2 regions of the Pseudomonas sp. ASL9 genome follow, and region 2 is predicted to be linked to the other one. Evidence: predicted binding sites of a transcription regulator. Region 2 holds the regulator's gene; the other holds the start of a gene.
The links. The regulator sigma-54, encoded in region 2, starts transcription at its own class of promoters, with help from an activator protein. The targets are predictions, from matches to a motif close to ANTGGCATNNANNTTGCTNT.

Region 1: a site for sigma-54 is predicted at 8,607-8,626, ahead of flgB (flagellar basal body rod protein FlgB). Genes of this name have one in related genera too.

What each region holds. Positions count from the first base shown of each region.
Region 1 is NZ_CM155277.1:4,843,495-4,858,489, reverse strand. Features, by position in the region: gene AC1ME2_RS22410 (beta strand repeat-containing protein) at 1-609, shown strand, start outside; gene AC1ME2_RS22405 (O-linked N-acetylglucosamine transferase family protein) at 729-3,251, shown strand; gene AC1ME2_RS22400 (flagellar hook-basal body complex protein) at 3,506-5,317, opposite strand; gene flgE (flagellar hook protein FlgE) at 5,640-6,953, opposite strand; gene flgD (flagellar hook assembly protein FlgD) at 6,982-7,692, opposite strand; gene flgC (flagellar basal body rod protein FlgC) at 7,708-8,151, opposite strand; gene flgB (flagellar basal body rod protein FlgB) at 8,155-8,562, opposite strand; gene cheR (protein-glutamate O-methyltransferase CheR) at 8,829-9,656, opposite strand; gene AC1ME2_RS22370 (chemotaxis protein CheV) at 9,711-10,640, opposite strand; gene flgA (flagellar basal body P-ring formation chaperone FlgA) at 10,721-11,482, shown strand; gene flgM (flagellar biosynthesis anti-sigma factor FlgM) at 11,623-11,946, shown strand; gene AC1ME2_RS22355 (flagella synthesis protein FlgN) at 11,996-12,463, shown strand; gene AC1ME2_RS22350 (flagellar brake protein) at 12,547-13,290, shown strand; gene AC1ME2_RS22345 (MFS transporter) at 13,433-14,743, opposite strand; gene AC1ME2_RS22340 (glutamine synthetase family protein) at 14,821-14,995, opposite strand, start outside.
Region 2 is NZ_CM155277.1:3,870,324-3,885,318, reverse strand. Features, by position in the region: gene hisC (histidinol-phosphate transaminase) at 1-647, opposite strand, end outside; gene hisD (histidinol dehydrogenase) at 644-1,978, opposite strand; gene hisG (ATP phosphoribosyltransferase) at 2,120-2,755, opposite strand; gene murA (UDP-N-acetylglucosamine 1-carboxyvinyltransferase) at 2,863-4,128, opposite strand; gene AC1ME2_RS17990 (BolA family protein) at 4,151-4,390, opposite strand; gene AC1ME2_RS17985 (STAS domain-containing protein) at 4,500-4,808, opposite strand; gene AC1ME2_RS17980 (MlaC/ttg2D family ABC transporter substrate-binding protein) at 4,801-5,454, opposite strand; gene mlaD (outer membrane lipid asymmetry maintenance protein MlaD) at 5,466-5,933, opposite strand; gene mlaE (lipid asymmetry maintenance ABC transporter permease subunit MlaE) at 5,933-6,730, opposite strand; gene AC1ME2_RS17965 (ATP-binding cassette domain-containing protein) at 6,730-7,539, opposite strand; gene AC1ME2_RS17960 (KpsF/GutQ family sugar-phosphate isomerase) at 7,856-8,830, shown strand; gene AC1ME2_RS17955 (KdsC family phosphatase) at 8,842-9,366, shown strand; gene lptC (LPS export ABC transporter periplasmic protein LptC) at 9,376-9,948, shown strand; gene lptA (lipopolysaccharide transport periplasmic protein LptA) at 9,935-10,477, shown strand; gene lptB (LPS export ABC transporter ATP-binding protein) at 10,477-11,202, shown strand; gene AC1ME2_RS17935 (RNA polymerase factor sigma-54) at 11,389-12,879, shown strand; gene hpf (ribosome hibernation-promoting factor, HPF/YfiA family) at 12,960-13,268, shown strand; gene ptsN (PTS IIA-like nitrogen regulatory protein PtsN) at 13,281-13,742, shown strand; gene rapZ (RNase adapter RapZ) at 13,745-14,602, shown strand; gene AC1ME2_RS17915 (HPr family phosphocarrier protein) at 14,619-14,891, shown strand.

The DNA.
Region 1 (14,995 bases), 970 kb from region 2:
AGCCTCACCGAGATTGCTGGCCTGAGCACCGCCAACATCATCGGTCTGACCACCGATCAGGTAGGTGCCTTGACCACGGCTCAGGTGGGCGCAATCGAGACGGCCGATCTGGCCAAGTTCACCACCGCCCAGATTGACGCGCTGACCAATGCTCAACTGGGTGCGTTGACAACGACGCAGGTCGATGCGTTGACCACGGGGCAAATTGGAGCATTAACGGCTTCCGACATCGCTGCATTGGGCGTGAATGTGAGTGCGTTGTTGAATGACGCCACCCAGGCCGGCGCGCTCAAGGTTGCCCTGAGTGACACTCAGACAAGTGCCCTAACCTCGACGCAAGTGGGCATGCTCACGGTGCAAACGGTAGCAGCCTTGTCAACCGTCGCCATCCACAGCCTTACAACAGGACAGATGGACGGGATAACCTTTGCGCAGTTGAATGCGATGACATCAGCTCAACTCAATGCGCTTGACCAGACTCAGGTAGCGAGTTTGACTTCCGCTCAGGTGACAAGCGACGGCACGACAAGCGGGACGATGATCAGTCTGACAGGGGTTACCACCGCGCTGCATACATGGCTTCATGGCGTCAACAGCGAATACGTCTGACGCTACACGTCGGTGCCCGGCAGGCTGACTGCCGGGTACCCCTTCACTCTCCACGACACCGAGTTTAAGCTCGGTGTTTTTTTACCCGGATATCCGGGGTCAATCCGTGGACTTGTTAGATGAAAAAAACCCTGAAACAGATTCAATCATCCGTTGCCACCTTATTTGGCGAGGCCTCTGTCCTCAGCGAAGCGGGTGATAACGCCGGCGCCATGCAGGCATACCAGCAGTGGCTGACCAGCCATGGTGTATCGCCATTGGCCCATGCCGTACTGTTCAACCTTGGGGTCTTGCAGGTAGAGGCGGGTGAACTGATCGCTGCCGAGCACAGTTATCGCGAGGCTCTCAAGCGACAACCTGATTTTCTGCAAGCGGCTTTCAACCTGGGCACGACGCTGGAAAAGCAGCAACGTTTCGATGAAGCGCTGGAAAATTGGGATGTTCTTTTGGCGTTACCCAACGAGGTAAGCGGTGACAAACGCGACCTGCTGATTCTGGCGCTTAACAACAGAGGTCGACTGCTGGAGACGCGCAAGCGCTATAACGATGCTGAGGTGACCCTCACCCGTAGCCTGTTGCTCAAACCGGACCAACCCAATGTCATCCATCACTGGGTGAGTTTGCGCCAGAAACAGTGCAGCTGGCCTGTGCTGATTGAGTTACCAGGTTTGACACCCGCCGCAATTCTGAACGCAGCCTCAGCCTTGTCCATGCTTGACCTGTCCGATGATCCGGCACTGCAATTAAAGGCAGCCCAACGCTATATCGCCGAGAAAGTCACACCGGGCCTGGAACCGTTAGCCAATCCAGCCGGCTATGGTCACAAAAAATTACGGATAGGCTACCTGTCATCAGATTTCACCTTGCACCCGGTATCGATGCTGATCGTCGAGATGCTGGAGTTGCATGACCGTGAGCGTTTCGAGGTCTACGGTTTCTGCTGGAGCCCTAATGATGGTTCGGCCTTGCGCCAACGGGTCATCTCGGCACTGGATGTCCATGTGCTTATCGGTGATTTGTCGGATGAGGCGGCTGCCCAGCGCATCCGTGAAGCCGAAATCGATATCCTGGTGGACTTACAGGGACTGACGGCCGGCGCACGCATCAATATTCTGGCTCGTCGACCGGCCCCCATCCAGGTGGCCTATCTCGGCTTTCCGGGTACCAGCGGCATGCCGTTTATCGACTATATTCTGTGCGACCGGTATGTTTTACCCGAACAGGAACAGGCGTACTTCACCGAAAAACCGCTGTATCTACCGGAGGTTTTCCAGGTGAGCGATCGCCATCGCCTGGTCGCAAAGACTCCCAGCAGGGCCGAGTGTGGCCTGCCCGAAGATGCCTTCGTCTTTTGCGCCTTCAACAACAATCACAAATACACGCCGGAACTGTTCGAAGTCTGGATTAAAATCCTGCTCCGTGTGCCCGACAGTGTACTGTGGCTACTGGCCGACAATGCATCGGTCCAGTCCAATCTGCTGGCATTCTGCGCCGATCGCGGCATTGCAACAGAGCGACTGATCTTCGCATCACGGGTGCTTCCACCTGAGTACTTGGCTCGCTACTGTGTGGCAGATCTGTTTCTCGATTGCTTTCCCTTCAACGGTGGCACCACCGCCAACGATGCATTATGGATGGGGTTACCCATTCTGACTTGCTCGGGTCGAGCGTTCGCGTCGCGCATGGCAGGCAGTTTGCTGAGCAACCTGGGGCTGAATGAACTGGTGGTGAACAATTTTGAGCACTACGAGCATTTGGCGGTAGAGCTGGCGACCCAGCCTGCTCGCCTGGATCGTATTAAAACCCACTTGGTCGCTAACCGCGATAACAGCGCGCTGTTTCGCACGGATCATCAAGTACGCATGATTGATAACCTCTTTAGCCAGATTGCTGGTTTCAATATTGAGAATAATATGAAAGTCAAAGAAATCATCATTGATAACGAGCAGGCCAAGCAGTCGTCACCATTGAGCGCGGCGCCCCAAGATCCCGCCGCAACCCCAGAAAAAAAGACAACCAAGTCAAAGGTCAACAAGGCCCAAGCCAAGACCTTCCTTCACGTCGGCTGTGGGCCTCTGCGCAAAGAGTCTACGACCAAAGGTTTCAATTCCGGTGATTGGAATGAGCTGCGCCTCGATATTGATGAATCTGTCCAGCCAGATATTGTCGGAACGATGACCGATATGTCGCGGGTAGAGGACGCCTCTGTGGATGCTGTCTTCTCCAGCCACAATATTGAGCACCTCTTCCCGCACGAGGTACCACTGGCGCTGAATGAGTTCCTCCGCGTGCTTAATTCCGACGGCTTCGCGGTGATTACATGCCCGGACCTGAAGTCGGTGTGCGCTCTGGTTGCCGAAGATAAACTCACCGATCCTGCCTATCAGTCGGCTTCCGGTCCGATCGCACCTATCGATATCCTGTACGGTTATCGCTCGGCCATGGCCAAGGGTAATCTTTATATGGCGCATCGTTGCGGCTTCACAGAGAAGGTCTTGAACGGCACACTGCAAGCAGCTGGATTCGCGACGATCATAACCATCGCTCGCCCTGCTGCCTTTGATCTGTGGACCGTCGCAAGCAAAAGTCCGCGCAGTGAAGATGAGATGCGGGCCTTGGCCGCAGTACACTTTATCAAGTGAGGCATAGGGGAACTTCGCCAAGAAGATTCCCCTACGGACCATGCGGGTGTTAACCATCGGAGCTAACACCTACACTTTCAGCCCGGCTTTGCCGGGCTTACTGTTATGACTCAACCAAACGTTGACGCGTTCACTGGACACCTTACCGGCCCAACGATTGAGGATGAACAGGTTGGTGAGCGATTTCGTGCATAACATCTAATAAACGTACGGTAAGCCCCGACCCATTGGGGCCTACCCATAAATACCGCAGCTTACGTCGCCTGTATCAGCGTCTGCATCAGCGTCGCTTCTGTAGACAAGGCTTTGGAGTTGGCCTGATACGCTACTTGCGCCTGAATCAACTCCACAAGCTCATTGGTCAATTCGACGTTGGAGCCTTCAAGCGCACCCGAGACAATACTGCCCAATGTACCGACCTTGGGCGCATCCATAGTGGCGATACCCGAGGCATTTGTTTCCCGCCAATGGGTATGACTGCCCGGCTGCAAACCTTGCTCGTTAGCAAAGCTGGCGAGTGTGACCTGACCAATGTTTTTATGCAGCCCATTGGTGAAACCCGCTCTAAGGACCCCATTCATATCGACGCTGATGTTGTTGATATTGCCTGCCGCATGCCCGTCCTGCTGAGCTGAAACGCGCGCAGTCTCTGCGTTATGTTGGCTGAGCTTATTCAAATCAATGACGATACCGCCTGAACTGCCCCGAGCGCCGTTGGGTACCCACTTTTCGTTATGAGTAGCCCCATCAATCACCTTGGCAGGCACCCACCCCTTGAGGTTCAATGTCCGGTTCGCAACCTCAAGACCTTGACTGCCGGTCATTGATTGAACCGCGCCATAGGCATCGAAGGTTATGTGCGCGGAGGCTGGATCAGTTTTCTCCGGGTCCGCCGGGTTTCGACCATTGACCAGAACATGCATTTTCCAACTGTTCGTATCGTCCTTGACGAAGTATTGAGTCATCTCATGCTTGTTACCCAAGCTGTCATAGAGGGGGGTCGCGAACGACTTATTAAAGGTGGTGACATCGTTGGCGCCGAATACCGGAACACGCCGCGCCATCACGGCGTCTCCCTCATCCACTCCGCTGGTTGCCCCGTCACTTAAAGAAAGCACTATAGGGCCACTGTTTAACGCAGGACTCGCGGCCCAGACGCCATTGATTTGCTGGATAGGCTTCCAGCCAGCCAGGGTAAATTCTGTGTCCGATGTTTTTTTGATATGTTCGCCATCGCCCGCGGATAAGAGGCTGCCGTCCGGTTTTTTCGTCATCATTACCTTCAGCGGTGTGGTCGTGGTGTGGTCCACTGGGTTACGCCCATCAATGAGCGTGTACATCGCCCATTGGTTGGCGTCGGTTTTAACGAAATACTGCTTAAGCTCATGATCTGCAGGAGGAATGGCGGGCTTGGCCTGGACTAGCACTGTCTCGTTACCTTGCGCATCTTTGACCTTGACCTCCGCAACAGCGCCTACCCCGCTATCTTTAATGGTTCTATTGATCACTTTAGAATAGGTACCTGGATCATCCGGATTAAAAACCGGAAGTGCCGAGAGCGCGGGCTGAGAGGAATCCAGGTTCATCGTTTCGATGATTTCAGTGGTCGCTTTGGGCAGCATGTTAGCAGTATCGATCCTCAGGTCGGTGCGCACTCCGTTGACGACATTACCTTTGGCATTAACACCATAACCCTGCAGACGGTTACCTTCGTTATCAACGATATAATCGTTCTTATCCATTTTGAATGCACCGGCGCGGGTATAGCTAAGTGCGCCGTTATCGCTAACCACAAAAAAGCCTTTACCTTGTATACGCATGTCCAGAACCCCACCCGAACTGGAGTCGACGCCGCCCTGACTGAAGTTTTGCGAGACAGTGGCCAGACGTACACCATCACCGACCGCGTTGTGAGCGCTGCCCAGTTGCGCACTCGAATACAGGGCTGCGAACTCCGCTCGGGATGACTTGAAACCATGGGTACCCACGTTGGCGATATTATTACCGGCAACCTCAAGTCTTTTATGGGCAGCGTGCAGCCCACTCAGGGAAACATTGAATGACATAAACACTCCTGTGCCGTAGTGAACGGCGCTTTCGTTAATGCATTTTTTCGCAGTCGAACATTGCAGCCCAATATCACTTGAAGATCTGCATCGCCATTTTTTCTGCGTTATTTATTCTCGCATTATCGAAAGTAGGAATTTTCCGCATACATAGTAGGATTCAGCTATAACGTTTTTCCATCAACTTCATAACAGCGACTTACCTCTATCGAACTTACCCATGGCGGTACAACCCTATTAAATCAACATTGTTTTTATATAAACACTAAAAATAACGTAAAAAAAAGCCCCTTAAAAAGGGGCTTTGTTCAACGCATGTTTATCATGCCATTTGAATAATGGTCTGCATGATAGTGCTTTGAGTCGAAATAGTTTTCGCATTCGCCTGGTAGTTGCTTTGCGCCTTGATCAGATTGACCAATTCGCTGGTCAGATCGACGTTGGAATCTTCCAGGGCTTCACCGGTGAGGCTGCCCAGCGTGCCGGACTCCGGCGCGCCCGTGACAGGAACCCCTGAAGCATACGTCTCACGCCAACTGGTGCCCCCGGCTGGAGCCAAGCCCTGAACGTTGGCGAAGTTGGTCAACGACACTTGCCCGATGACCTTGGACTGGCCGTTGGTGTAGGTGGCGAACAGGTTACCCGTAGGGTCTACCGACATGGCCGACAACTGACCGGTTGCGTAGCCGTCCTGAGTTTTGGTGATCGCGCCCGACACCGAGTTGGTTTGGGTGGTCGCGAGCATGTCCAGTTTGACACCGCTCACTTTGGCCGCCGAACCGTTGCCCGCCCAGACCCCGGTGGTACCCACTTGTGCTGCCGGTATCCAGTTGTTCAGGGTGAAGGTGCTGTCAGCGTTGACGGTCAGATTACCCGTGGTAGCCAGCGTGGAAGTATCCAGCGAGCCGTCAGACTTGAAGGTCAGGTTCATCGAGTCAGCCACCGTACTCGTAGGATCAGACGCATTGCGACCGTCTACCAAGGTGTACATCGTCCAGGCATTGGTGCCCGTCTTGGCGAAATACTGGCTCATTGAATGCTCGTTGCCCTGACTGTCGTAGACCGGCGTGCTGAACGTGGTGGTGTAGCTGTTCACATCAGTCGGGTCGAACGTTGAAACAGTCGGCAGGGCCGATGAAGAGTTCAGGTTTGACGCGATGCTGATTGAGCCGGTCGGGCTCGGCGCCAAATTCGACGAATCGATTTTCAGGTCAGTCAAGACACCGTTCACCACACTGCCGGCGGCGTTAACGCCATACCCCTGCAGCTTGTTGCCGGAGGCGTCGACGACGTTACCATTCTTGTCAGGGTAGAACGCACCGGCGCGAGTGTAGAGTTTTTCGCCGTTATTACTGACCATGAAGAAACCGTTGCCGTTGATCGCCAAATCGAGGCTGCGGCCTGTACCCGTGGTCAAAGTGCCCTGCGTGAATTGCTGGGACACAGCGGCCGTGGTGACGCCGCTACCTGCAGTGGTACCGCCGGAAGTACCACGAATCGAAGCGGCGTACTGGTCTTGGAACTCGGTACGGGACGACTTGAAACCAGTGGTCGCAACGTTGGCAATGTTGTTGCCGGTAACGTCGAGACTTTTGTTTGCAGCATAGAGCCCACTGAGGCCGATATTGAATGACATGCTCAACTCCTTTGCCGTCTAGTCGGCTCTATATTCCGATTGTTTGTACTTTGGACAGGCCGACACTGCTACCGCCCGCGAGGTTGAGCGTCATTTCTGCACCGCTGACCCCCATTGTCACGCTGTTGACGGTGGCTGGCAGATAGGTGCTCAAAGCGGTGGCCGTACCACTGGCAGTGCCGGTAGCAACGAAACTGTAAGTGCCGGCTGCTGCAACTGTGCCGTCCCCGTTCTTGCCGTCCCAAGTAAAGCTGGTAGTACCCGCCGACTGCGCGCCAAGGTCGATAGTGTCGACCACGTTCCCATTCGCGTCGGAAATTTTGACCGTGGTCGACGAGTTCGAGCTAGGCACGACCACTGAACCGGTCAGACCTTTGGTGGTGTCTACCACTGCCGAGCCGCTTTCAACAATCACCGAACGCCCGACCAAAGAAGAGGCCTGCAGGGCTTGAGACGACTGGTAAGTACTGGCAATTGTATCAACCGTACTGGTCAGGTTTTGCATGCTCTCGAGACTGCTGAACTGAGCCAACTGAGAAACAAACTGCGTGTTGTCCTGCGGACTGAGAGGGTCTTGGTTCTTCATCTGCGTGACAAGCAGTTGCAGGAATGCATCTTTGCCCAGTGATGCGGTACCGGTTGTGCTGGCTGTGCTGGTAGAACTGGTGGAGCTGCTCGAACTTGCCGATTTCTGAAGCTGGTCCAGAACCGACTGGCCGACGTTACTAGTGGTTGTCATCGACTGCGCCTCTTATCACTGACCGAGAGTCAGGACCTTCTGCATCATGGTTTTGGCGGTGTTCATAATGTCCGCGTTGGTCTGAAACGAGCGGCTGGCAGAAATCATGTCGGCCATCTCGGAGACAACGTTGACGTTGGGGTAGTAGACATAACCGTTTTTGTCTGCCGATGGATGGTTTGGCTCATAACGAGCGTCAAGATTGCTCGGATCTTCAACAATACCGCTGACCTGAACGCCCTGACCGGCTTCACCCTGACTACCGAACAGGGAGCCGCTATCGCCGCTACTTTGCCCCTGGAGCACAGTGGCAAATACCGGGTGACGGCCACGGTAGGTTTGATCGACGCTCGACGAAACAGTCTCGGCGTTGGCAATGTTACTGGCCACGGTATTCAAACGCGTGGTTTGAGCACTCATGCCGCTGCCGGCAATGTTGAAAACATTTGCAAGGGACATGGATTACTCTCCACGCAGGGCTGATACCAGCCCTTTGAATTTGCTGTTGAGCAGGGTGAAGCTGGCTTGGAAACCAACGGCGTTCTGCGCGTAGCTGGCCTGTTCGACCTGCGTGTCGACGGTGTTCTGGTCCAACGAAGGTTGGCTCGGCGTGCGGTACAACAACGTCCCGTCTTCGCCACCCAGCCCCTCGGCATCGATGTGCCGACTATTAGTCGTTTTAAGACCGAAGGTGCCATTTTTGGTTTTATCGCTTTGCGCCGCAAGCACGGCCGAGAACTCAAGATCTCGCGCCTTGTAGTTCGGTGTGTCAGCGTTAGCAATGTTGTTGGCCAGGACTTCTGCACGCTGAGCGCGAAAGCCGAGGGCCTGCTCATGGATGCCTAGTGCTTTATCGAAGCTGATGCTCATGTCGGGAAACCTTTAGCGGCTGACCTGAATTTCGTATCAGGAACATAGCAATCAACGTGCCAGCTTCGCCGAGGCCGTAAATCGGGGGTTTGCGGGCGATACGGGGCGGCAATGACAGAAAAGCGGCAAAATATTTCCGCTATTCAGGGGGAAAGTGGCAAGCCAGGTGCCGTTTTATTGCCATTGCCGCCCCCCGTCCGAAGGGCCATAATGGTTTACCCGAGGCAAAAAAAGAGCCCCTAGGGTCTCTTTTTTTTGCGCAGCGATTACTTCGCCTGGTAAATGATCCCCGGGCTGCACTGGACCATCTGGTAATGGTCAGGCAAACCGTTGAGCGCTTCCGACGCGCCGAGGAACAGATAGCCGCCCGGCTTGAGCGTACTGTGGATACGCAACAAGATGTCTTTTTTCACTTCCGCCGAGAAGTAAATCAGCACGTTGCGGCAAAAAACGATGTCGAATTTGCCCAGGCTCGCATAACTGTCCAGCAGATTGAACGAACGAAACTCGACCCGACTCTTGATAGGCGCCTTGACGGCCCAACGACCTGCTTCCTTGGGATCGAAAAAGCGCTGCAGGCGCTCTTGGGAAAGGCCACGGCCTAGCGCCAGACTGTCATATTCGCCTGTCTTGCAGTTGTTCAACATCAAGCCCGAGAGGTCAGTGGCGATGATCTGCACCCCCTGCTTCAACTGACCGAGGTTGCTGCGCTCGAACTCGTCGATCGTCATCGATAACGAGTACGGTTCCTGACCCGAAGAACATGCCGCCGACCAGATGCGCAGGCGCTGGTTGGGACTGGCTTTTATCGCTTCAGGAAGCACTTTGTTCTTCATGACTTCGAACGGATAGGTGTCGCGAAACCAGAGCGTCTCGTTGGTGGTCATTGCATCCACAACCTGCTCGCGCAGACCACTCCGAGGCTGAGCCTGAATGCGCTGAATCAACTCCCCCAACGACTTGATGCCTTGTTGATCCATTAGCTTGTTGAGACGGCTGGAGACCAGGTACTGCTTATTCTCACCCAGCAAAATGCCACAGGCTTTTTCCAGGAAGACCCGGAACTGTTCGAAATCCAAATTACCTGTCGACAAAGAAACCGCCTTTTACACGCTTGCGTACAACCAGAGGGCGGCGCCCTCTGGCGATTATTTCACTGCCTTGATCCGCTCGACTACTCGAGCGGCCAGCTCATCAGGTCGAAACTTGGCAAGAAAGTCATCTGCGCCGACTTTCTTGACCATGGCCTGGTTGAACACACCCGACAACGAAGTATGCAGGATGATATGCATTTTTTGCATGCGCGGATCGTTGCGGATTGCCGCAGTCAAGGTATACCCATCCATTTCGGGCATTTCGATGTCTGAAATCATCATCAAAAATTCCTCTTCGGGCTTCTTACCCTCCGCGACCATGCGCTGCAGGTAATCCAAAGCCTGACGACCGTCGTTCAAGGCTACCACCTCAACCCCGACCGTCTGCAGGCAGCGCATCACCTGTTTGCGCGCAACCGACGAATCGTCGACCGTCAGTACCCGCAGCGTCAACGCCTTGGCCTGGGTCTCTGCATCGACGACACCCACGGAAATACTTTCCGGTGCCGGCGCCACTTCCGCGAGAATTTTCTCTACATCGATGATTTCGACCAGTTGATTATCCACTCGGGTGACTGCGGTCAAGTAATGATCGCGCCCCGTTCCCTTGGGCGGCGGATGGATCTCCTCCCAGTTCATATTGACGATGCGCTCCACCGAATGCACCAGAAAGCCCTGAATCTTGGTGTTGTACTCGGTGATGATGACGAAGGTGTCATTCACGCCCTGCACCAATGCTTTCGAGCCGGTGGCCATCCCAAGATCAATGATCGGAATGGTCGCCCCACGAATATTTGCAACGCCACGCACCACCGGGTTGGACTTAGGCATCACGGTCAGTTTGGGGCACTGCAGCACCTCCCTGACCTTGAACACATTGATCCCGTAGAGCTGCTGGCCGTTGAGACGGAACAACAACAACTCAAGACGGTTCTGCCCCACCAGTTGCGTGCGCTGGTTCACCGAATCCATTACACCAGCCATGCCCTGACTCCCAAACTGAAAGCTTCGACCCCACACTCACTAAAATGACTAAGCGGCACGGGGCTTGCTTTTTAACTGTTATGAATGCAAATACGACATTTTTCCGACGCGTGATATCTATTTCTCGCAGCTTACGCTGCGCGACAGTCGCTTTGTTGCTTTTCAGTAGCGGCCAATTCGCACGGGGCGAGCCTTTGAGCATGCCTGATCAGCTTATCGGCGTGACCCAGGGTTTTCTTGAATTCTCCGTAGAGGACTATCTGGCGACGACCCAGACCGAAGGCCGTTACCAAATCCAAGTCAACCAGCTCGACCCGCGCATGACTCTGACACAGTGCGACAAGGAATTGACAGCGAGTCTCGAAAGCCCTGCTCAGCCCATCGGGCGAGTGACCGTCAAGGTTCGTTGCGAAGGGTCACTACCCTGGACGGTGTATGTGCCTGCCCAGGTACATTTATTTCGCCAGGTCGTGATTGTCAAACGCCCGCTCAAGCGCGACGGCATCATTGGTGAAGATGATATATCCCTGAGCGAACGCGATATCAGTCAGATGTCCCAGGGCTACATCACATCGGTTGAAGAGGCGATAGGACAAAAAGTAACCCGTCAAATGATCAATGGGCAGATCATCACCCCGTTGCAGCTGGAACAGGCAGAACTCATACGCAAGGGCGACCAGGTCGTGATTACCGCCAAGAGCGGTACACTGGTGGTCCGCATGCCCGGCGAGGCATTGACCGATGGCGGCTTGAGTGAACAAATCAGGGTGCGGAACCTTAATTCGAAACGAGTGATCAAAGCTCGGGTAACAGCACCGGGGCAGGTAGAAGTAGCCTTGTGATAGTTGGCGTAATGAGGCGGAGTTTCCTAGACTGCCAAGCTGTGTATGGCAGCTTTTTCTCCTCTTCAAAACTCACCTAAAGTTTTCTTGTGTTTGGCCGAAAACATGGCAAGCGTCCAAACACCTAGAGGTTCTTAACCATGGTCATCGACTTCAGTCGTTTAAACAGTCCCCCCTCCGTGTCGACGGGTTCGCGTACCAGCAATGTCAAGGAGACCGGCACTGCCGCAGCCTCCACGAGCGCGAAAACCACCACCGAAACGGCCAACACGTCGAGCGGGGAAACCGTACACCTCAGTAACGAGGCGCAGCAGTTGCAGACTATCAGCGACAAGATCCGCAGTCAGCCTGTTGTCAACAGCGCCCGTGTGGCCGAGTTGAAACAAGCCGTTGCAGACGGCAGCTATAAAGTTGATAGCGGTCGCGTAGCCAGCAAGCTGCTTAATTTCGAAGCCCAGCGCTAGCCGAGGGCCTGCGCCAGGGCTTTTGGACGCCTAAAACTCAGAGCATGCAATGCACGACACTACTCTATTGCAACTGATCACCGACGATGTCGCCCCGGCACAGAAGCTGCTGGAGCTGCTGCACGCCGAATCACTGGCGCTGCATGGTCGGGATATGTTCTTACTCGAAGATATTCTTGCGCAGAAACAATCGCTGGTGATCATGCTTGAACAGCGTGGCCGCAAACGCAGCCAGATTCTTGCCAGCCTCAATTTGAAGCCTGATCGTCAGGGTCTCGAGGAACTGGCGCGCAATTCATTGATCGGTGACGCGCTGATCAGTCAAGGCGACAAACTCAGCGAGCTGATGAGCCACTGCCGAGCAGCCAACGAATTCAATGGCGACTTGATCAAGGTACAGCAAGTGTCCACTGCCCATCAGATGAGAATTCTCACCGGCGGCGAAGCACCCATGCTGTATGACAATCGCGGGTCGACAGCCAGTGTCAATAAGCCGCGCCCACTGAGCCAAGCGTAAATTTCCTGTATCAAGGCATCGAACATGCTGGCAAAATGCCCGCAATCGCGTGCTATTGTATTTTGCCTGGAGATGGATGAACCGTGTTCAATGCCTTAAGCGCGGAAGATGCTCCGCAGCCACCAAAGGTACTCACCACACCTTTGGAAATTGCCGCCAACCTGCGGCTAATGCTCGACAGTCATGACCCTCTGATTATTACCTTTCATGAGCGCACTCAGCGCTTTCAAAGCTATCTGATCGAGGTCGACGGTAAAGAGATTGCTTTCGACGAAATGATCCCCCGAGACGGCGAACGGTTCCTGACCAGCGGCGAACCCTTTCGCGTCGAAGGATTTCATGACGGTGTTCGTATCGCGTGGGAATGCGAAGATACGCTGGCCATAAGCGACCATGGAGATCATCGCTGCTACCGTGGCCCCATGCCTAAGGAAGTGGTTTATCACCAGCGCCGCAGCGCCTTTCGGGCCGCACTGAAACTGGCTCAATTGGTCGATATAGAAATCAATGGTGACAAGCTGAAAGTACCGCTGGTCGGCAAGCTTTTGGATATTTCTGCCACCGGCTGCAAATTGCGATTTAAAGGTGATATTTCCGAGCAGCTGCAATTGGGTCAGGTCTATGAGCGCTTCGTCGCTGCCCTGCCTTTTGGCAAGATGACCGCGCCAGTCGAGTTGCGTTACCTGCATTTCGAAGACCGAATCAACATCACCTTCGCCGGGGTGCGCTTCCACAACATGAGTGGCCTGGTCCAGCGCCAGGTTGAGCGATTCGTTTATCAGTTACAGCGCGAAGCGCGGCGATTCGATAAAGACGACGACTTCTGATCGCGCTTGCGACATGAGCGATTGCGGTGCAATACCTACCGCAATCGCCCTCCGCCCCTGTACTGCGTCTCCCCGCTCTTCATAACTCGCAATCGTCCGCGATCAAACAGGCTTGCCAGCGCGCTCTGTCGCTGCCTTGCAATCAGGGTTGCGGCTCCTCTTCGGTTTCCGGCTCTACCTGCGGCTCGACCGTCGTCTGCATCTGATCCTGAACCACCTGTTCATCCACGCGCGGGTCCAGCGCGACCACCAACGGTGAGCTGGACATGCTGTCCGGCATAGCCACGTGTTGCAACGGTGCATCCTCGACCTGGTGCAGATTGGTCACAGCCTTGGGCCGGATGCGCCAGACCAGAATCACAGCGGCAAAACAGACGAACGCATAGAGCATGTTGCTGCCGAACATCTTCATCAGTACACCCGCAGCCAACGGACCAATGCTGGCGCCTATACCGTAGGTCATCAGCAACATGGCGGTCAGCGACACACGGCGCTCGCCTTCAACGTGGTCGTTGGAAAAGGCCACGGCCAACGGATAAAGACAGAACTGCATCAAAGAGGCGAAGAAGCCGACCCCGAACAATACTTCCACAGGCACCTGCGGCATGACCGCCAAGGGAAAAGCCAACAAGGCCAGCGCACCGGCAAAAATGCGAATCAACAACGCCCGGTCATAGCGATCCGACAAGCGCCCGAGCGGCCATTGCACTAACAGCCCCGCGAGAATACAGCTCCCCATGAACAAGCCCACGGCCTCTGTGGACAACCCCTGCTGGGAGGCATACAGCGGCGCCAGACCATAGAACGAGCCGATGATCAGCCCCGCCCCCAATACGGTACTCAGCGATTGCGGCACCCGCTTGAGGAAAAACCGTGGTTCCAGCGGTGCCGGGTGCATGGGCGCAGGGTGAATACTGCGGGTCATTGCCACCGGCACAAGGCACAGAGCAAAGCACAGCGCGACCAGCATCAGCAGTTCGAGCCCAAGCGCCGGGTGAATGACTAGAATCAGCTGCCCCAACACCAGACCAAGGTAAGACGCGATCATGTAACCGCTGAATACGGCGCCACGCTGTTTGGCATGCGCCTGCTCGTTGAGCCAACTTTCGATGACCATGTACTGACACATCATGCCAAGGCCCACGATCATCCGCAGGAACAACCACGCGGGCAGCCAATCGATCAGTCCGTGCCCCAACACCGCAGCACCAACAATACCCGCGCAGGTGGCATAGGCGCGAATGTGCCCGACCCGGCCGATCAGTCGGTGACCGATCTTGCCACCCAGCACCAGACCGAAGTAGTTGGCCGCCATCAACGCACCGACCCACAGGCCATCGACCTGATCAGCCGCCAGGCGCAAGGCGAGATAGGTGCTTAACAGACCCGAGCCGATGAGCATCATCAGCGAGGCGAAATAAAGCGCTCGAAAGGACTTCCAGATTTGACGCATCGACGTTCCAGGCTTTCCGCATATAAAGGAGCAAAAGAATGGAGCCACCCGAACGGGCGACTCCAAAACCACAGTTTCTAAGCCTGAGCAGCCAGCACACGCCTTTCCCAGGGGGTAATTTCATCAAAAAAGCTGGTGAGTTCCATGCTCTTCGAAGCGATATAGCCTTCGATGAACACGTTACCAAACAGCTCTTTTGCCAATTGGCTACGCTTCAGACGCTCCAGTGCGGCATGTAAGGTACATGGCAAT
Region 2 (14,995 bases):
CCCGCCAGCGAACGCGACTTGGACAAGGTTTGGGTAACCAGCAGGTTCGGGTAACGATCCACCAGACTGATAGCGGTTTCGCCGCCAAAGTCGATGTATGCCTCGTCGACCACCACCACCGATTCGGTATTGGCCTTGAGCAATTGCTCTATGACGTCCAGCGCCAACAGGCAACCGGTCGGTGCATTCGGATTAGGAAAGATGATGCCGCTGTTAGGCCGTGCGTAATCTTCGATACGGATCTGGAACTGCTCGTCCAGCGGCACTACGGTGAAGTCGATGCCGTACAAACCGCAATACACCGGATAGAAGCTGTAGCTGATGTCCGGGAACAGCAGCGGTAGATCGTGCTTGAAAAACGCATTGAATGCGTGAGCAAGCACCTCATCAGACCCATTGCCGAGAAACACTTGTTTGCCCTGCACGCCGTAATACTTGGCCACCGCCTGCTTAAGCAGGTCGCTGTTCGGGTCCGGGTACAGGCGCAGGTCGTCGCACAGCTCGGCGCGCATCGCCGCCAATGCTTTTGGCGAAGGGCCGTAAGGGTTTTCATTGGTGTTGAGCTTGACCAACTTGGTCAGCTTCGGCTGCTCGCCCGGCACATAAGGCACCAGATCGCCGACGAAAGGACTCCAGAATTTGCTCATGCTTTTTTTCCCTGTTCTTTATTGTCGGCAATCCGGTATTCGGCGCTGCGGGCGTGGGCGGTCAGTGACTCACCGCGCGCCAGTACCGAGGCAGTCTTGCCCAACTCGGAGGCACCTTGCTCTGAGCAATAAATAATCGACGAACGTTTCTGGAAGTCGTAGACACCCAATGGCGACGAGAACCGCGCAGTGCCTGAGGTTGGCAATACGTGGTTCGGACCGGCGCAATAATCGCCCAGTGCTTCGCTGGTGTGACGCCCCATGAAGATCGCACCCGCGTGGCGAATCTGCGGCAACCAGGCTTCGGGGTCGGCCACCGACAACTCAAGGTGTTCAGGCGCAATGCGGTTGGCCACGTCAATGGCTTGCTGCATGTCGGCCACTTTGATAAGGGCCCCACGGCTGGTGATCGAGGTATTGATGATCTCGGCGCGCTCCATGGTCGGCATTAACCTCGCGATGCTCGCCGCCACTTTGTCGAGGAACTCGGCGTCCGGGCTGATCAGGATCGCCTGGGCGTCTTCGTCGTGCTCGGCTTGGGAGAACAGGTCCATGGCAATCCAGTCTGGATCGGTCAGGCCATCGCATACCACCAGAATCTCCGAAGGGCCGGCGATCATGTCGATACCCACCTGGCCGAAGACATGACGCTTGGCGGTGGCGACATAGATGTTGCCGGGGCCGACGACTTTATCGACCTTAGGTACGCTTTCGGTGCCATAGGCCAGCGCGGCCACTGCCTGAGCGCCGCCGATGGTAAACACCCGATCGACGCCCGCGATGCACGCTGCCGCGAGTACCAGCTCATTCAGTTCGCCACGAGGCGTTGGCACAACCATGACCACTTCAGCTACGCCAGCCACTTTGGCCGGAATCGCATTCATCAACACGGAAGACGGATAAGACGCCTTGCCACCGGGCACGTACAGACCCGCACGGTCCAGGGGCGTGACCTTCTGGCCCAGCACCGTGCCGTCGGCTTCGGTGTAGGTCCAGGAGTCCTGTTTTTGCCTTTCGTGGTAGATACGCACCCGGTGGGCGGCCTTTTCCAGCGCTTCGCGTTGCGCCGCAGTGATGCGGGTCAGGGCCAGTTCCAGGCGCTCGCGGGGCAGAATCAGCTCCGCCATGGAGGCGACTTCAAGGCCGTCGAAACGCTGAGTGAACTCCACCAGCGCCGCATCACCGCGCTCACGCACCGCCTTGATAATGTCGAGAACGCGTTCATTGACCGAGTCGTCAGACACACTTTCCCAGCTCAGCAGATGATCCAGATGCCGTGCAAAGTCTGAGTCAGCGGCATCAAGTCGGCGTATTGCAGTGGAAGTGGTCATAGCGAGGCCTCAATAATTGGCGATTTGCTCAGGTGCCGGGTGGGCGTGATCGCCCTAAGCTACCAAGCCATCCGCGCGGGCACCTGAGAAATTTGGCTATGACACGGATAGATGGGCGCGACTTAACGTCGCGCAGGTGGGTCAGTTGCGGTGTCGCGACTCAACGGCTTTACGCAGCGCATCGATCAGCGCCTGAATGCGTGCGTGCTGCATTTTCATCGAAGCCTTGTTCACAACCAGACGGGAACTGATAGTTGCAATCAGCTCCTGGGCTTCCAGGCCATTGGCACGCAGCGTGTTGCCGGTGTCGACCACGTCGATGATTTTGTCGGCCAAACCGATCAGGGGTGCGAGCTCCATCGAGCCATAAAGCTTGATGATGTCGACCTGACGGCCTTGCTCAGCGTAGTAACGCTTGGCAACGTTGACGAACTTGGTTGCCACGCGCAGACGGCCCTTTGGCTCGATCGCGCCAATGGCTCCGGCAGTCATCAGGCGGCACTGGGCAATTTGCAGGTCCAGTGGCTCGTACAGGCCCTGGCCGCCGTATTCCATCAGCACATCTTTACCGGCAACGCCCAAATCGGCGGCACCATGTTCGACATACGTTGGCACATCGGTGGCGCGCACGATCAGCAGGCGTACATCTGCCTGAGTCGTGGGGATAATCAGCTTGCGGCTCTTGTCCGGATTCTCGGTCGGCACGATGCCTGCTTCAGCGAGAAGCGGCAGGGTGTCATCAAGGATGCGGCCCTTGGACAATGCGATGGTTAACATGGGAAACGTAAGTCCTTAGCAATCGGGCACATCCGTGTGCCTCACGTGTCCTGTACTGAACCCATTCAGGTCCAGGACATTGGTGCAGAACGGTCATTACACAGGCACTAGCCCGGAACGCGACGGATCTTGGCGCCGAGCATCTGCAGTTTTTCTTCGATGCATTCATAACCACGGTCGATGTGGTAAATGCGATCGATCAACGTGTCGCCATGGGCAACCAGTGCGGCGATCACCAAGCTGGCCGAAGCACGCAGGTCAGTCGCCATCACTGGCGCGCCTTTGAGCAGATCAACACCGGTCACGACAGCGGTATTACCTTCAACCAGGATCTGTGCGCCCATGCGTTGCATCTCATAGACGTGCATGAAACGGTTTTCGAACACGGTTTCAATCACGGCACCGGTGCCTTCAGCGATAGCGTTCAGCGCAACGAACTGCGCTTGCATATCGGTCGGGAACGCCGGGTACGGGGCGGTGCGCAGGTTCACGGCTTTAGGCCGCTTGCCGTGCATGTTCAGTTCGATCCAGTCAGCGCCAGTAGTGACTTCAGCGCCAGCTTCCTGAAGCTTGAGCAAAACAGCTTCCAGGATAGTCGGATCGGTATCCTTGAGCTTGACGCGACCACCTGTAGCCGCTGCGGCCACCAGGTAAGTGCCGGTCTCGATACGGTCAGGCATCACCTTATAGGTGGCACCGTGCAAACGTTTAACGCCATCGATGGTGATGGTGTCAGTGCCGGCGCCGGTAATTTGCGCGCCCATGGCGATCAGGCAATTGGCCAGATCGACCACTTCCGGCTCACGGGCAGCGTTTTGCAACACGCTACGGCCGTTGGCCAGACTCGCCGCCATCATGATGTTTTCGGTGCCGGTCACACTCACGGTATCGAAGAAGAAGTTCGCGCCACGCAGGCCGCCTTCTGGCGCCTTGGCTTTGATGTAGCCGCCTTCGACGTCAATGGTCGCGCCCATGGCTTCAAGACCACGAATGTGCAGATCGACAGGACGTGAGCCGATGGCGCAACCGCCAGGCAATGCAACTTCCGCTTCACCGAAACGAGCAACCATCGGACCCAGCACCAGGATCGATGCACGCATGGTTTTCACCAATTCGTACGGGGCAATCAGGGTCTTGATGGTGCGTGCGTCAATTTCAACGCTGAGCTTTTCGTCGATCACAGGCTCAATGCCCATGCGCCCGAACAGCTCGATCATGGTGGTGATGTCATGCAGGTGAGGCAGGTTGCACACCGTCACAGGCCCATCGGCCAGCAACGTTGCAGCAAGAATCGGCAGGGCAGAGTTCTTCGCCCCGGAAATGCGGATTTCGCCATCAAGACGAATGCCGCCAGTAATAATCAGTTTATCCATTAGAATCTCGACGCCAATTGGTTCAGGTGCGCTCGGCCCATGCAGCGCGGCTGAAGAATTTCATAGTGATCGCATGGATGCTGCCGTCGGCGATCCAAGGGTTCAAATGGGCATAAATCTGCTGCTGACGCTTGACCGGGCTAAGGGTAGCCAACTCATCACTGATCACATTCAGCTGAAAATTGCAGCCTTCACCCTCAACTTCCACCTGGATTTCTGGCAGCTTTCCTTCAAGGAAGCTTTTAACTTCTACAGCCTGCATGCTTAACCTCGATCGGCGCCCTACGCGCGCGGGTCGGCCATCATACAAAAAAGCCCCCCCGCTGCGAACCCCGGATTTCCAGACTCGGACGGAAAGCTCTGTTTTATAACTATTGAGGCTGCTCCAGCAACTCAATCACACCGGACACTTGGGCGATTTGGCGCATATCCTCCGGCAGCGACTGGACACTGACACTTTTTTTGGCCGCCTTGGCGTCGCGCATGAACGCTAGCAGTAACGCCAAGCCAACGCTGCTGGATTTTTCCACAGCGGAGCAGTCCAAAATCAAGGCCGGCGCATCGCAGGCCTTGATCAGGGCCTGACCTTGCTTGCGCAAGGCCGGCCCGGTGCGGAAGTCGAGCACGCCACTCAGGTACAACTCACCTGCAGCGCCAAGACGAACACCTGACTCACTCATTGGCAGGCTTCTCGGCTGCTTGGTCGACAGCACCCTTGACCTTGGCAACTTCGCCCGCCCAACCATTGATGGTCTTATCAAGGTCATTGCCATTTTGCTGCATGGCGTCAGCGAACTGGTCACGGAACAGCTTGCCAATGTTGATCCCGTTGATGATGACGTTGCGTACTTTCCAGTCGCCGTTGATCTTCTCGAGCGTGTAGGTCACAGGGTACAGGGCGCCGTTGTTGCCTTTGACCTGCATATCGACGCTGGTACGGGTGTCGTCTTCAGCCTTGGCGGCGGCGACTGTAATCCCCTGATTGTTGTACTCCAGCAGCGCGTTGCCATAGAACTGCATCAGGCTACGCTTGAAGTTGTCCTGGAAGCGCAGCATCTGCTCGGGCGTCGCTTTGCGTGAGTACTTCACCGTCATGATGCTTTTCGAGATGCCCTCGGCATCCACTACCGGGCCAACGATGCGGTTCAACGCGTCGTAAAAAGCGCTCGGGTTGGTTTTGTATTGCTCTTTATTGGCCGCAAGATCACTCAGCAGCTCTTTGGTCGTGCGATCCACCAGATCATGGGCGGACGGGCCCGCCGCGTTGACCACCAACGGAAGCGCAGCCAGTAATATCAACAGACCACGGCGCAAGATAGAGATCATGGATAAGCTCCTCATTTGGCGTCTTTACTTACAGTATTGAGCAGGAATTTGCCGATCAAATCCTCCAGCACCAGCGAGGACTGGGTATCGTGAATCGTACCGCCATCCTTGAGCACGGCTTGTTCCCCGCCCACGCTGATGCCGATGTATTTTTCGCCCAGCAAACCGGCGGTAAGGATGGAAGCAGTGGAGTCCGATGGCAGATTGTCCACCCGTTTCTGAATTTCCATTGTCACCCGACCGGTAAAGTTATCGTGATCCAGATCGATTGCCGTGACCTTGCCGATGGCCACACCCGCCATGGTCACCTTGGCTCTGACAGTCAAACCGGCAATATTGTCGAAGTAGGCATAAAGTTTATAGCTGTCGTTGGCCGCGCTTACGCTCAAACCACTGACCCGCAAGGCCAGCAACAGCAAAGCCAAGATCCCGGCCAGCAGGAACAGGCCGACACCGGTTTCCAGGGTGCGGTTTTGCATCAAAAATCTCCAAACATCAAGGCAGTCAGAATAAAGTCCAGGCCTAATACGGCCAACGAGGCATACACCACTGTTTTAGTGGTGGCACGACTGATCCCTTCCGAAGTGGGCTCACAATCGTAACCCTGGAAAACAGCGATCCAGGTAACCACAAAAGCAAAGATTACGCTTTTAATAACACCATTGAGCACATCGTCGTTAAAGGACACGCTGTTTTGCATGTTTGCCCAGAACGATCCTTCGTAAACGCCCAGCCAGTCGATCGCGACCCAAGAACCGCCCCAAATCCCCACCACACTGAAGATCACCGTCAGCACCGGCAGCGAAATGAATCCGGCCCACAAACGCGGCGCGATAATGTACTTGAGCGGGTCGACGCCAATCATTTCCAGGCTGGACAATTGCTCAGTGGATTTCATGTTGCCGATTTCAGCGGTCAACGCAGATCCTGCGCGCCCGGCGAACAACAGAGCAGCAACCACAGGCCCTAATTCACGCAACAGGGTCAACGCAACCATCTGCCCGACTGCCTGCTCCGAACCATACTTAGTCAGGATGTTGAAGCCTTGAAGCGCCAACACCATGCCGATGAAGCCCCCCGAGACCACAATAATCAGCAGGGACATGACGCCAATTGAGTGCAATTGCCGAACCAACAACTGAAAACTGCCGCCAATACCGCCGCGACCGAACAAGGCATGAACCAGAAACAGACCTGAGCGCCCGAACAGTGCAACGGTGTCTATCGCACCGCGCCCGAACAGACGAATACGTTCCAGTAGTGACTTTCTGCGCATCATCGCTTCCCCAATAGTTCGTCGCGATAATCCGGTGCGGGATAGTGAAATGGCACGGGGCCATCAGGCTCGCCGGTCATGAATTGGTGAATGCGAGGGTTGTCCGATTTCATTAGCTCCTCGGGGGTCCCCTGCCCCAATACCTCACCATCACCCACTACATACAGGTAATCAGCGATACTCGCTGTTTCAGCCAAGTCATGGGAAACCACAATACTGGTGATCCCCAGCGCATCGTTGAGCAACCGAATCAAGCGCACCAGTACCCCCATGGCAATCGGGTCCTGACCAACGAAAGGCTCGTCATACATAAGAATTTGTGGATCGAGGGCAATTGCCCGAGCCAGTGCCACACGGCGCTTCATGCCGCCAGACAACTCATCGGGCATCAAATCGACGGCACCACGCAGCCCGACCGCCTGCAACTTGAGCAGAACGATGTCGCGTATCATTTCATCCGGTAACTGGGTGTGCACACGAAGCGGAAAGGCCACGTTCTCGAATACATCCAGATCCGTGAACAAAGCGCCGCTCTGAAACAGCACGCCCATTTGCTTGCGCGCATCGAACAGGTCACTGCGCGACAATGTCGGTAGGTTCTGACCGTTGACCCATACTTCGCCTTTGCTGGGACGCAGTTGCGCACCCATCAAACGCAGCAATGTAGTCTTGCCGCTGCCGGAAGGCCCCATGATGCCGGTGACCTTGCCCCGCGGAATACGAATATCAACATTATTGAAGATGCTGCGCGTACCGCGCTTGAAGGTGACACCCTTCAGCTCGACCGCGTAAGCGTTATCGGCGCTCATCTAGACTCCTTGCGATATAACCCCACACTCAGACGCCACGTCTATGCTGCAAGACACGCACTGTAACTGCCCGGGGGGGCCAAACTGGCGGCGAACTATACCACTGCCAGCACGCGCGTCCCACGGGATAAACCTCTTTCGTTAAGGCGTGAGACAGATAGTTCGAGCAATTGGGAAACGTCCTACAAGGCCCACAATCTGTCCGCGGGTGCCAGACCGACTTTAGGCACAAGACACAGTCGGACGATCAAGCGTGAGGGAATTGGTCATTACCGCTATAATCGCCGCCTTTTCATCAGGCTGACCCATTTCTGACATGAGCCCATCCAGCGACCTGATTCAAACAGCACAACGCACCATTCGCCTCGAAATAGAAGCCGTAGAAGGCTTGCTTGCCCATATCGACGCGGATTTTGTACGCGCTTGCGAGATGATTCTGGCCAGCACAGGCCGGATTGTAGTGGTCGGCATGGGCAAGTCCGGGCACATCGGCAACAAGATTGCCGCAACGTTGGCAAGCACTGGCACCACCGCCTTCTTTGTCCACCCGGCTGAAGCGAGCCATGGTGATATGGGCATGATCACCCGCGACGACATCATTCTGGCCATCTCCAACTCGGGCTCGACTGCCGAAATCGTCACCTTGCTGCCATTGATCAAGCGCTTGGGCATCAAGATGATCAGCCTGACTGGCAACCCTGACTCCCCGCTGGCCAAGGCCGCAGAGATCAATCTCAATGTCCATGTCAAGCAAGAGGCTTGTCCGCTGAACCTGGCCCCGACATCCTCGACCACCGCAGCCCTGGTGATGGGTGACGCGCTGGCCGTCGCCTTGCTCGAAGCGCGTGGATTTACAGCAGAAGACTTTGCCTTCTCCCATCCGGGCGGCGCCCTCGGCCGACGCTTGCTGCTTAAAGTCGAACACGTCATGCACACCGGTGAAGAGTTGCCCAAGGTTCAGCGCGGCACGCTACTGCGCGACTCGCTAATGGAAATGACCCACAAAGGCTTGGGCATGACCGCCGTTCTGGAGGCCGATGGCCGCTTGGCCGGGATCTTTACCGACGGCGATTTACGTCGGACCCTGGACCGCGACATTGATATCCGCCAGGCGACCATCGACGAAGTAATGACACTCCACGGCAAGACCGCCCGCCCTGAAATGCTCGCGGCCGAGGCATTGAAGATCATGGAGGATCACAAAATTGGTGCGTTGATCGTGGTCGACGAAAACGACCACCCTATCGGCGCCTTTAACCTGCAAGATCTGCTGCGTGCGGGAGTTATGTAATGAACAATGCGATGCCGAAGGATCTGCTGCAACGCGGCAAGAACATCAAACTGGCCATCTTCGACGTCGATGGCGTGCTGACTGACGGGCGCCTGTACTTTCTCGAAGACGGCAGCGAGTTCAAAACATTTAATACGCTCGACGGGCAAGGCATCAAGATGCTGATCGCATCAGGCGTGCACACCGCCATCATCAGCGGGCGCAGAACCCCCGTGGTAGAGCGCCGCGCGCACAACCTGGGCATTCAGCACCTGTATCAGGGCCGCGAAGACAAATTGGTCGTTCTCGACGAATTACTCGCTCAACTCCACTTAAGCTATGAACAAGTCGCCTATCTGGGTGACGATCTGCCAGACTTGCCCGTCATCCGGCGCGTCGGACTTGGCATGGCGGTCGCTAATGCGGCCAGTTTTGTCCGGCAACATGCCCACGGCATTACTCAGGCTCGCGGTGGCGAAGGAGCAGCTCGCGAATTTTGCGAGTTGATCATGAGCGCTCAAGGCAGCCTTGAAGCGGCCCACGCCGCCTACTTATAGAAGTCATTTATGCTGAGCAAAAAAATTCGCCGTTTTTTGATTCTGGGTGTGCTTGCGCTGCTGGTGGCGGCGGCAGGCTACTGGAATATCAAACCTGAAACCTTCCTGGAACAACGGGTAGCCCCTGTTGACGCAGGCACCATCGATTTTTACGCGATGAACGCCCACAGCCTTCAGTTCCTGCCGGACGGCAAACTTCAGTACGACATGACCGCCGATAAGGTCGAGCACCTTCAGACCTCTGATATCACGTTGCTGACCAATCCGGACCTGCAACTGTATCGTGGCGCCCTATTCCCCTGGCACGTCCAGAGCAAGAAGGGGGAAGTCTCGCCCGGCGGCACTCAGGTTGAGCTGATCGACTCGGTGCGCGTGGCGCGTACTGACGAAAAGAACCGGACGACCATTATTACCAGCAGCCGAATGACTGTATTCCCACAGAAGCAATATGCGCAGACCGAGCAAGCCGTTAGAATCGACGGTTTCGGCGGCGTATCCACTGGTACGGGTATGAAAGCGTATTTGAACGACGGCAGGATGCACCTGCTGTCCAACGTAAGAGGACAGTATGAGGCTCGTTAAAACCCTCCCTTTTTTGCTCGGTTTGGGCGCCGCACTGGGAAGCTTGAGCGCCTGGGCTTTGCCGACGGATCGCGATCAGCCTATTCATGTCCAGTCTGACGATGCGCAGCTCGATGACAAGCAGGGTGTTGCCGTCTACAAAGGCACCGTTATCATCACCCAAGGCTCGATGAAAATCACCGGCAACACCGTGACCATCACACGCACGCCCGCAGGCGAGATCGACGTGGTCACCGCTGTTGGCAATCTTGCTTACTACGAACAGAAACCCGACATCAACAAGCCTATTGTTCAAGCGTACGGCGTGACCATTCAGTACTTCGCCGCGCTGAATCGAATCATCCTGATCGACAAGGCCAAGGTCATCAACGACGGCAACACGTCCGAAGGCGAGAAAATCGTCTATGACACGGTGAAACAAGTCGTCAATGCCGGTCGAGCCAACGGCACCAAGGTGACTGCGCCACGCCCAAGGATCGACATGGTCATCCAGCCGAAAAACAAACCCGAACCCCAGAAGGCCCCTTAATGGCTACGCTGAAAGCCCAGCATCTGGCTAAAAGCTATAAGGGCCGTCAGGTCGTGCGCGATGTCAGCCTGTCCATCGAGAGCGGACAGATCGTGGGCCTGCTTGGCCCTAACGGTGCCGGCAAGACCACCTGTTTCTACATGATTGTGGGCCTGGTCCAGGCCGATCAAGGCCGTGTATTGATCGACGACCTGGACGTCAGCCACCAGCCGATGCACGGTCGCGCACGCGCCGGAATTGGCTATCTGCCGCAGGAAGCTTCGATTTTCCGCAAACTGTCGGTTGCCGACAACATCATGGCGATCCTCGAGACCCGCAAGGAGCTCGACCGCACGGCACGCCGCAAGGAGCTGGAAAGCCTGCTGCAAGAGTTCCACATCAGCCACATCCGAGACAACCTGGGCATGAGCCTGTCCGGTGGTGAACGCCGCCGCGTGGAAATCGCTCGCGCGTTGGCGACCTCGCCCAAATTCATCCTGCTTGATGAGCCGTTCGCCGGTGTCGACCCGATTTCGGTTGGCGATATCAAGCAGATCATCTATCACCTGAAAGCCAAGGGCATCGGCGTACTGATCACCGATCACAACGTTCGTGACACCCTGGATATTTGTGAAACCGCTTATATCGTCAACGATGGGCAACTGATCGCTGAAGGTGATTCAGCAACCATTCTGGCCAACCAACTGGTTAAAGAGGTTTACCTCGGCCATGAATTCCGCCTGTAAGTTCTGCGCTGTTTCGCTCTCCATAGGCGGCGGACACTAGGGTTTAGCGCTGACAAAAACATTAATTGTCAGCACACCCTAGGCAAACACTTAGGTTTCAGGCATATAATTTGCTTAAGTTGGCGCTTCGGCGCCCTGTAGTGGATGGCGCATGTGCGCCGGCGAATAAGGTGTTAAGCCCCTGCCATGAAACCATCGCTAGTCCTGAGAATGGGCCAGCAGCTGACGATGACACCGCAGCTGCAACAGGCCATCCGCCTCCTCCAACTGTCGACCCTGGACCTGCAACAGGAAATCCAGGAAGCGTTGGAGTCCAACCCTATGCTGGAACGCCAGGAGGAAGGTGACGACTTCGACAACGCTGATCCGTTGGCCGACAACATAGAGAAACCTAATCCTGACGTTCAGGAACCCACCTACCAGGAAGCTGCCCCGACGGTGGACAACCTGGAAGAGGGCGACTGGAACGACCGTATTCCCAACGAACTGCCAGTCGACACCGCCTGGGATGACGTGTACCAGACCAGCGCCAGCAGTCTGCCCAGCAACGATGATGACGAGTGGGACTTCACCACCCGCACATCGGCCGGCGAAAGCCTGCAAAGCCATCTGCTGTGGCAATTGAATCTGGCACCCATGTCCGATACCGATCGGTTGATCGCCGTCACGCTGATCGACTGCATCAACAATCAGGGTTATCTGGACGAGTCGCTTGAGGAAATCCTCGATGCCTTCGATCCGGAAATGGATGTCGAGCTGGATGAAATCGAAGCGGTTCTGCACCGGATCCAGCAATTCGAACCCGCAGGCATCGGCGCCCGCAACCTGAGCGAATGCCTGTCGCTGCAATTGCGTCAGCTGCCTGCGAAAACTCGCTGGCTGGCCGAAGCACAGCGCCTGGTCTGTGACTTCATCGACCTGCTCGGCAGCCGTGACTACGGCCAACTGATGCGGCGCATGAAACTCAAGGAAGATGAGCTGCGCCAGGTCATTGAACTGGTGCAGAGCCTGAACCCGCGTCCAGGCTCGCAGATCGAATCCAGCGAGGCAGAATACGTTGTGCCCGACGTGATCGTGCGTAAAGACAATGAACGCTGGCTGGTAGAGCTCAATCAAGAGTCCGTGCCCCGTCTACGGGTCAACCCTCAGTACGCAGGGTTCGTCCGCAGGGCCGATACCAGCGCTGACAACACGTTCATGCGCAATCAGTTGCAGGAGGCACGCTGGTTCATCAAAAGCCTGCAGAGCCGCAATGAAACGCTTATGAAAGTGGCCACGCAGATCGTCGAGCACCAACGCGGCTTCCTCGAGTACGGCGACGAGGCAATGAAACCACTGGTTCTGCATGACATCGCCGAAGCGGTCGGCATGCACGAGTCGACGATTTCACGGGTGACCACGCAAAAATTCATGCATACCCCGCGCGGTATCTACGAACTGAAATATTTCTTTTCCAGTCACGTAAGCACCTCTGAGGGCGGCGAGTGTTCCTCCACAGCCATTCGCGCGATCATCAAAAAACTGGTTGCTGCGGAAAATCAGAAAAAGCCGTTGAGTGACAGCAAGATCGCTGGTTTACTGGAGGCACAAGGCATTCAGGTAGCCCGTCGTACCGTCGCTAAATACCGCGAATCACTTGGGATAGCACCTTCAAGCGAACGTAAGCGATTGATGTGATAACGGGCGCATGCCATAGCGTTCCAGTGGCAGGTATTCAAGCCTGCCTCTTTATGCACTGGCAACGAAGGAGAAGTTGTATGCAAGTCAACATCAGTGGACATCAGCTGGAAGTGACCAAGCCCCTGCGCGAATACATCGAGCTCAAACTCAAGAAACTCGAAGGGCACTTTGACAAAATTACCAATGTGCAGGTAACGATGGCGGTCGAGAAACTGAAACAGAAGATCGAAGCCACGCTGCACATCCACGGTGGAGAGGTGGTCGCCAACGCAGAACATGACGACATGTATGCGGCAATCGATCTACTCACTGACAAGCTAGACCGACAATTGCTCAAATATAAGGAAAAGCAGCAGAACATCTTAAAAGGTGCGACAGCTCGCTAACACTCCCAACCCATGATTCGACTCGAAAATATCCTGACTGCCGGCCGTTCACTCGTGAACGTGCCGAGCAGCAGTAAAAAAAATGTCTTTGAACACATCGCCAAATTGATCGCCAGTGAAACTGAGCTGAATCAGGATTTGGTGCTCACGAGCCTGCTCGCCCGTGAAAAACTCGGCTCGACCGGTTTTGGTAATGGTATCGCCATTCCGCACTGTAGGCTGACGGGTTGTCCGACGCCCATCAGTGCCCTTTTACACCTCGATACCTGCGTCGATTTTGAAGCCATCGACGGTATACCTGTGGACCTGCTTTTTGTGCTGCTGGTCCCAGAGGCTGCCACCGACGAACACCTGGAGCTGCTGCGCCAGATCGCCAGCATGCTTGACCGCGCGGATGTGCGCGACCGTCTACGCAGTGCCAAAAGCGGCGAAGCGCTTTATCAGGTGGTGCTGGACGTGCAGAACGGCCATTAATGATGCGCATGATAATCGTCAGCGGCCGATCCGGCTCCGGCAAGAGCACCGCTCTTGATGTGCTGGAAGACAACGGCTTCTATTGCATCGATAACCTGCCTGCGGGCCTGCTCCCGGAGCTGGCTGAACGCGCGCTGATTCATACAGAACTGGCTCAGCCGCTGGTCGCCGTATCCATCGACGCGCGCAATCTGCCGAGCCATCTGTCACGCTTCCCGGAGTTGCTCGAAGAGGTCCGCAGCCGCCATATCCAGTGCGATGTGCTGTACCTGGACGCCGATGAGGAAACCCTGCTCAAACGCTTCTCGGAAACCCGTCGCCGCCATCCTCTGAGCAGCGCCGACCGCTCGCTTGCCGAAGCGATACGCGATGAAAGCACCCTGCTCGGCCCGATCATTGATCTGGCCGACTTGAAAATCAACACCACGCACCTGAACCTCTACCAGCTCCGCGACATGCTCAAACTGCGCCTGTTGAACAAGCCAGAGCCCGGCACTGCGTTTCTGGTTGAATCGTTTGGCTTCAAGCGCGGCATGCCGGTGGACGCTGACCTGGTATTCGATGTGCGCTGCTTGCCCAACCCTTATTGGAAGCCGGAACTGCGTGAGCTCTCAGGGCTAGACCAGCCCGTGGCCGATTATTTGGCGGCGCAGCCGGATGTTGAAGAGATGTTCCAGGACATCTACGCCTACTTGAACAAATGGTTGCCACGCTTTGCTGCCAGCAACCGCGCCTACGTCACTATTGCCATTGGCTGCACTGGCGGGCACCACCGTTCTGTCTATCTGACCGAGCGCCTGGGCCACGTCCTGCAACAATCACTCAAGAACGTTCAGGTCCGCCACCGCGACCTCAGCTGAAAGGATCTTCATCGCGATGCCCGCTCGTCAAATCACTATCATCAACAAGCTGGGCTTGCACGCGCGTGCGGCCGCCAAATTCGTCGGTGTCGCAGGAAAATTCCCCTGCCAGATCAGAGTCGGTCGTGCCCCCGACAGTATGGTCGACGGCAAAAGCATCATGGCCGTAATGATGTTGGCTGCAGGAAAAGGCACCGACATTCACCTGCACACCGAAGGTGAAGACGACCAGGCGGCGCTCGACGGTTTGATCGAGCTGATCAACAACCGGTTTGATGAGGGCGAGTGACCGGATTGAGCGCCTGGCTCAACGTCGGTCGTTCATCCGTTTTTCCTCCGCCCAACAAATCGTCTTCGACTGATTTCGCTCCCACTGGGAAATATGTCGATCAC